Regions from separate parts of the Streptosporangium sp. G12 genome, predicted to be linked through region 1. Evidence: riboswitches for the same ligand, from Rfam matches in the RefSeq annotation. Region 1 holds a riboswitch; the other holds the start of a gene.
The links. Region 1 has a riboswitch for glycine ahead of gcvP (aminomethyl-transferring glycine dehydrogenase). Riboswitches for the same ligand answer to the same signal wherever they lie in the genome.

Region 1 (3,398 bases):
GGATGTAGGCCCAGGAGATGGGCAGGATGCCCGCGGAGCCGTACGGGGCCGCCGAGACGGGACCCACGGCGGTGCCCTCGCGCAGCGGGTGGCCGGGCAGGTAGTCGGCCAGGTGGGCGCGGACCGCGACCGGGCCGACGCCGGGACCGCCGCCGCCGTGCGGGATGCAGAAGGTCTTGTGCAGGTTCAGGTGGGAGACGTCCGCCCCGAACTCCCCCGGCCTGGCCAGACCGACCAGCGCGTTGAGGTTGGCGCCGTCGACGTAGACCTGCCCGCCGGCCTCGTGCACCAGCTCGCAGATCCGGACGATCGTCTCCTCGTACACGCCGTGCGTGGACGGGTAGGTCACCATGATCGCGGCAAGCTGCTCGCGGTGCTTGTCGATCTTCGCGACGAGGTCGTCGACGTCCACGTTGCCCTGGTCGTCACAGGCGACCACGGCCACGCGCATGCCCGCCATCACCGCGCTCGCGGCGTTGGTGCCGTGCGCGGAGGAGGGGATCAGGCAGACGTCGCGGCCGGACTCGCCGCGGGCGGTGTGGTAGGCGCGGATCGCCAGGAGCCCGGCGAACTCGCCCTGGGAGCCGGCGTTCGGCTGGAGCGACACGGCGTCGTAGCCGGTGACCTCGGCCAGCCAGCGCTCCAGCTGCCCGATCAGCTCGACGTAACCCGCGGCCTGGTCCTCGGGCGCGTAGGGGTGCAGCCCGGCGAACTCCGGCCAGGTGATCGGCTCCATCTCGGTGGTCGCGTTGAGCTTCATGGTGCAGGAGCCCAGCGGGATCATCGACCGGTCGAGCGCGATGTCCTTGTCCTGGAGCCTGCGCAGGTAGCGCAGCATGGCCGTCTCGGAGCGGTGGCTGTGGAAGACCGGGTGGGTCAGGTAGTCGCTGACCCGGGCCAGCGCGGCGGGCAGCGCGTCGTGCGCGGCGGCGTCGAGGTCGGCCAGCACGGCGCCGCTGATCCCGAAGGCGGCCAGGACCTGCTCCAGGTGGAGGAGCTCGGTCCTCTCGTCGCAGGTGACGCCCACGTGGTCGGCGTCGACCAGGCGCAGGTTCACCCCGTTGTCGCGGGCCGCGGCGACGACCGCCTCGGCGCGGCCGGGCACCCTGGCGAGCACGGTGTCGAAGAAGGTGTCGTGCACGACCTCGACGCCGCCCTGGCGCAGGCCCTCGGCGAGCACGACGGCGTGCCGGTGGGTGCGACGGCCGATCCTGCGCAGGCCCTCGGGGCCGTGGTAGACGGCGTACATGCCGGCGATCACGGCGAGCAGCACCTGCGCGGTGCAGATGTTGCTGGTGGCCTTCTCGCGGCGGATGTGCTGCTCGCGGGTCTGGAGCGCGAGCCGGTACGCGGGGCGCTGGTCGGCGTCCTGGGAGACGCCCACCAGGCGGCCCGGCAACTGGCGCTGCAGGCCGTCACGGACCGCCATGTAGGCGGCGTGCGGGCCGCCGAAGCCGAGGGGGACGCCGAAGCGCTGCGAGGAGCCGACCGCGATGTCGGCGCCGAGCTCGCCGGGCGCGGCCAGGAGGGTGAGGGCCAGCAGGTCGGCGGCGGCGACCACCTGGGCACCGCGGGCGTGGGCGGCGTCGGCGATGGCGCGGAAGTCGCGGATCCTGCCGCTGGCGCCGGGATACTGCACGAGCACCCCGAAGCACTCGGGGAGTTCGGCGGTGAAGTCGCTCTCGACCAGCTCGATGCCGAGCGGCTCGGCGCGGGTGCGCAGCACCGCCTTGGTCTGCGGCAGCGCGTCGGCGTCCACCACGAACACCTTCGAGGGGCTGCGGCCCGCACGGCGGGCCAGGGTCATCGCCTCGGCGGCGGCGGTGGCCTCGTCCAGCAGGGAGGCCCCGGCGACGTCGAGGGCGGTCAGGTCGGAGACGACGGTCTGGAAGTTGATCAGGGCTTCCAGGCGGCCCTGGGAGATCTCCGGCTGGTAGGGCGTGTACGCGGTGTACCAGCCCGGGTTCTCCAGGAGGTTGCGGCGGATGACGCCCGGGGTGATCGTGTCGTGGTACCCCAGGCCGATCATCGAGGTGAGCACGGTGTTGCGCCCGGCGAGGACCCGCAGCTCGGCGAGAGCCTCGGACTCCCCGGCCGCCGGGGGCAGGCTCAGCCGCTCCGAGGAACGGATCGCCTCGGGCACGGCCACCGCGACCAGGTCGGCGACGGAGGCGAATCCGACCGCCTCCAGCATGCGGGTCTGGCCGGCGTCGTCCGGCCCTATGTGACGGGTCGCGAACGGAGGAGAGCCGAGTTCGCTGAGCGATGACAGGTCGGTCATTGGTGAAGCCTCCCGGGACGGGGTGGAGACCGGCGCTGGGCGCGGGCGTATGCCTGGTCTCCCCCTCTGTCATCACGACCGTCGTGCGGGGTCGTGACCTGAGAGCTTCACCTGCCCGTTGTCGGGAGGCTTGCACCGTCGGTGAGTCGCGCCTGGCGAGCGCGACTGCTTTCCAGAGTTGCCTCGTCCGTGCGGTACCGGGTGCCTGAGAGATTCCGGGGAGGTTGCTCCTTCGGCGCCCCGATCCTGGTCGGGGTCTCTCCCGCACAGGGTCAGTGGCAGGTCCGAGTTTACCCGGTTCGTCGTGCTCTGCGACGACGGGCCAGCTCATCGGCCTGATGATCTCCTAAAGGGCCCTCGCTCGACTCCGCGCGTTCGCCGGGCAGATCCGCGAGGGAGCCCTCCACCTCCTGCCACACCCGTCCCAGTGCTATGCCGAAGACTCCCTGGCCACCCTGGAGGAGGTCGATGACCTCGTCGGGCGAGGTGCACTCGTAGACGCTCACCCCGTCGCTCATCAGGGTGATCCCGGCCAGGTCGTTGACGCCCCTGTCGCGCAGGTGCTGCACGGCGATGCGAATCTGCTGGAGGGAGACACCGGTGTCGAGGAGCCGCTTGACGACCTTGAGGACCAGGATGTCGCGAAAGCCGTACAGCCGCTGGGAGCCGGAGCCGTGGGCGGCCCGCACGGTGGGCTCGACCAGGCCGGTGCGCGCCCAGTAGTCGAGTTGCCGGTAGGTGATGCCGGCCGCGGAACAGGCCGTGGGGCCCCGGTAGCCGATGTCGGCGGGCACCTTCACCGGTTGCCCGTCGAACAGCAGACCCTCTTCACCCGCGCGCTGACGTGCCGACTGGCGCCGTTCCGGGTCATCCTGATCGGCGTTTCTACCCTCGCCGCTGCTGACCGCCACGCGGACCTCCGGCTTTCTCTCATCCCACGGCCTGATCTGGGGGTTTACGCACGACCGCGGGTTTCACTTGCACCGTAGGACTGGGGCCAAGTCCAGTCAACGACCCCACTCGGCGCGTCGTGAAGCGTAAATGCACCGAAATTCCTACCCCGCGCGGCCGAAGTCCTCGGGCGTGATCGTGTCAAGGAACTCCCTGAACTTCTCCA
Region 2 (3,398 bases), on a different contig from region 1:
TCTCCACGGCGGCCGGTGACCCGCGGTGATCGCCGGACCACGGCGGAACGCCCATGCCCGCGGCGACACCGGCGGCGGCGGCTTCGCCACCTCCCCGGCGGCGGATCCGCTTAACCACTTAACCCCCGCCACCCGCCGCGGCTCCGCCCGCACCCCGGCGGCGCCCCGCCCGTACCCCGGCGGCACCGGGGCTCGTCGGGGCCGGTAACGTGCGGGAGGGCGCCGGGATGGGCACACGGTGCCGGGACCTCGGTGCAAGCACGGCGAAACAGGAGACCATGTCCCGTCCCGTCATCGGCATCACCTGCTACGTCGAACCCGCGCGGTTCACCGTCTGGGAGACGACCACCGCGCTCCTGCCGTACGACTACGTCGACCACGTGGCCCGCGCGGGCGGGCAGCCGGTGATCCTGCCCCCGGCGGGCGACCCCGCGACGCTGGCGGGACGCCTGGACGGGCTGATCCTGGCCGGCGGCGGGGACGTCGGCCCGGAGCGGTACGGACAGGAGCCGCACGAGCGGACCGGCTACGTACGGCCGTTCCGCGACGACGCGGAGCTGGGGCTGGTCCGGGCGGCGCTGGAGCGGGGCCTGCCCTTCCTGGGCGTCTGCCGAGGCATGCAGATCCTGAACGTCTCGCTGGGCGGCACCCTGCACCAGCACCTGCCCGACGTGGTCGGCCACCCGGGGCACGCCCCGGCTCCCGGCCGCTACGGCAGGATGCCGGTGTGGCTCGCCCCCGGCAGCCGGACCTCGAAGATCTTCGGGGCCGAGACCGCGGACGTGGCCCACTACCACCATCAGGCCCTCGACCGGCCGGCCGCGGGCCTCACCGTGACCGCCCACGCCGAGGACGGCACGATCGAGGCCGTGGAAGTGGACGACCACCCCTTCGCCGTCGCCGTCCAGTGGCACCCCGAGACCGACGACGAGTCGGCCCTGTTCGAGGCGCTGGTACGCCACGCCATCCCCTGACCGGCGCGGATCGGGGCGGCGAGGGGATTTCGCTCGGCCGGTTCGGGCGGTTAGGCTGGCCGCTGACACCGATGAACCCCGTGCGGGAGAGCGTCCTGACACCCAGGCCAGGACCCCTGAAGGAGCAAGCCCTCCCCGCGAACCTCTCAAGGCAAAGGACCGTGCGGGTAGGTGCCCTCTGGAAAGCAGGTCCCACGGCCTCGCCGAAGGTGAAAGTCCGGTAAAACCCGGATGAAACTCTCAGGCACCGACGACAGAGGGGGAGGATGCTCTCATCTGTCCCTTGTCTGAGGTGCGCACATGTCCCGACCTACGCCGCTGCGCGGCGTGCACGAGTCCCTCGGCGCGACGCTGACCGACTTCGCGGGCTGGCTGATGCCGCTCCGCTACGGCAGCGAGTCGGCCGAGCACAACGCGGTCCGCCAGGCGGCCGGCCTGTTCGACCTCTCCCACATGGGCGAGATCTTCGTGACCGGGCCGCAGGCCGCGGAAGCCCTCGATTACGCGCTGGTCGGCCACCTGTCCGCGCTGGAGCCCGGCCGCGCCCGCTACACGATGATCGTCGACGCCGAGGGCGGCGTGCTGGACGACCTGATCGTCTACCGGCTCGCCCCCGCCGAGTTCATGGTCGTCGCCAACGCCTCCAACTACCCGCGGGTGGCCGCCGAGCTGACCGACCGCGCCAAGGGCTTCGACGCCGCGGTGGACGACCGCTCAGAGCGGTACGCGCTGGTCGCGGTCCAGGGCCCGCGCTCCGCGGAGATCCTGGGCGCGCTCACCGACGCCGACCTCGACGGGCTCAAGTACTACGCCGGCCTGCCCGCCGTCGTCGCGGGCCGCGAGGCCCTCGTCGCCCGTACGGGCTACACCGGCGAGGACGGCTTCGAGCTGTTCGTCGCGGCCGAGGACGCGGAGCCGGTCTGGGCCGCCCTCACCGAGGCGGGCGCGCCGCACGGCCTGATCCCCGCGGGCCTGTCCGCCCGCGACACCCTCCGCCTGGAGGCCGGGATGCCGCTCTACGGCAACGAGCTGTCGGCCGGGCTGACCCCGTTCGACGCCGGGCTGGGCCGTGTGGTGAGGTTTGACAAGCCGGGCGACTTCGTCGGCCGGGCCGCCCTCGAATCACGCAAGGACGTCCCGCCGTCCCGCCGCCTGGTCGGTCTGATCGCGACCGGCCGCAGGGTGCCCCGGCACGGGTACCCGGTGGTGGTCGCCGGCGACGGCACGGTCGTCGGCGAGGTCACCAGCGGGGCGCCCTCCCAGTCACTGGGCAGGCCCATCGCCATGGCCTACGTGGACAACGGCCTGTCGTCAGGACTGGCCGTGGACATCAGGGGCGGCCACGAGCCGGTCGAGGTCGTCGCACTGCCTTTCTACAGGAGGAAAAAATGAGCAGCATTCCCGAGGAACTGCACTACACCAAGGAACACGAGTGGATCTCCGGCATCGATGACGGCCTGACCCTCACCGTCGGCATCACCGCCTACGCCGCCCAGGCGCTGGGCGACGTGGTCTTCGTGCAGATCCTCCCCGAGGTCGGTTCGACGATCACCGCCGGCGACGCGGTCGGCGAGGTCGAGTCGACCAAGTCGGTGAGCGACATCTTCGCACCGGTCTCCGGCGAGGTCGTCGAGGTCAACCAGGCCGTCGTGGACGACCCCTCGCTGGTCAACAGTGACTCCTACGGCGACGGCTGGCTGTTCCGCGTACGCCTCGAGGGCTCCGCCGACGACCTGCTGTCGCCGGAGGAGTACGCCGCGCTCACCTCGGGTGAGTCCTAAGCCTCTCCCCCCTCGCGTCACGGCCACGCGCGTCCGGAGGGCGCGCGTGGCCGTCCACGCTGGAAGGATTCAGATGACGATCAGCGTCTTCGATCTCTTCAAGATCGGAATCGGCCCGTCCAGCTCGCACACCGGCGGCCCGATGTCCGCCGCCCACAAGTTCGCCCGCGGCCTCCACCAGGACGGGCTGCTGGAGAAGACCGCCCGGGTGAGCGCCGTCCTGTACGGCTCGCTGGGCCTGACCGGCAAGGGCCACGGCAGCGACAAGGCCGTGCTGCTCGGCCTGTCCGGCGAGAAGCCCGAGCTGGTCGACGTCGACACGGTCGACGAGCGGCTCGCCGCCATGCGCGAGTCCGGCACCCTCTCCCTGTACGGCTCCCGCGAGATCCCCTTCGTCATCGGCGAGGACCTCGTCTTCGAACGCAAGATCTCGCTCCCCGGCCACCCCAACGGCATGCGCTTCACCGCGCTGTCCGAGTCCGGCGAGACGATCCGCGAGAAGGTCTACTACTCGGTGGGCGGCGGCTTCGTCGTCGACGAGAACGCCACTGGTGCCGACCGGATCAAACCCGACGACACCGTCCTGCCGTACCCCTTCACCACGGCAGCGGAGCTGCTCGCCCAGTGCGCGGAGACCGGGCTG

Region 2: it holds a riboswitch for glycine, as region 1 does, so the genes downstream of both, gcvT (glycine cleavage system aminomethyltransferase GcvT) here and gcvP (aminomethyl-transferring glycine dehydrogenase) in region 1, are expected to answer to the same signal.

Annotation. Positions count from the first base shown of each region.
Region 1 covers NZ_JBRIQO010000025.1:35,275-38,672, reverse strand. The annotation lists gene gcvP (aminomethyl-transferring glycine dehydrogenase) at 1-2,281, opposite strand, end outside; glycine riboswitch at 2,464-2,556, opposite strand; gene ACVCAG_RS33325 (MerR family transcriptional regulator) at 2,572-3,192, opposite strand; gene ACVCAG_RS33320 (bifunctional nuclease family protein) at 3,337-3,398, opposite strand, start outside.
Region 2 covers NZ_JBRIQO010000030.1:72,892-76,289, forward strand. The annotation lists gene ACVCAG_RS37140 (gamma-glutamyl-gamma-aminobutyrate hydrolase family protein) at 279-974, shown strand; glycine riboswitch at 1,048-1,146, shown strand; glycine riboswitch at 1,147-1,241, shown strand; gene gcvT (glycine cleavage system aminomethyltransferase GcvT) at 1,275-2,366, shown strand; gene gcvH (glycine cleavage system protein GcvH) at 2,363-2,755, shown strand; gene ACVCAG_RS37155 (L-serine ammonia-lyase) at 2,829-3,398, shown strand, end outside.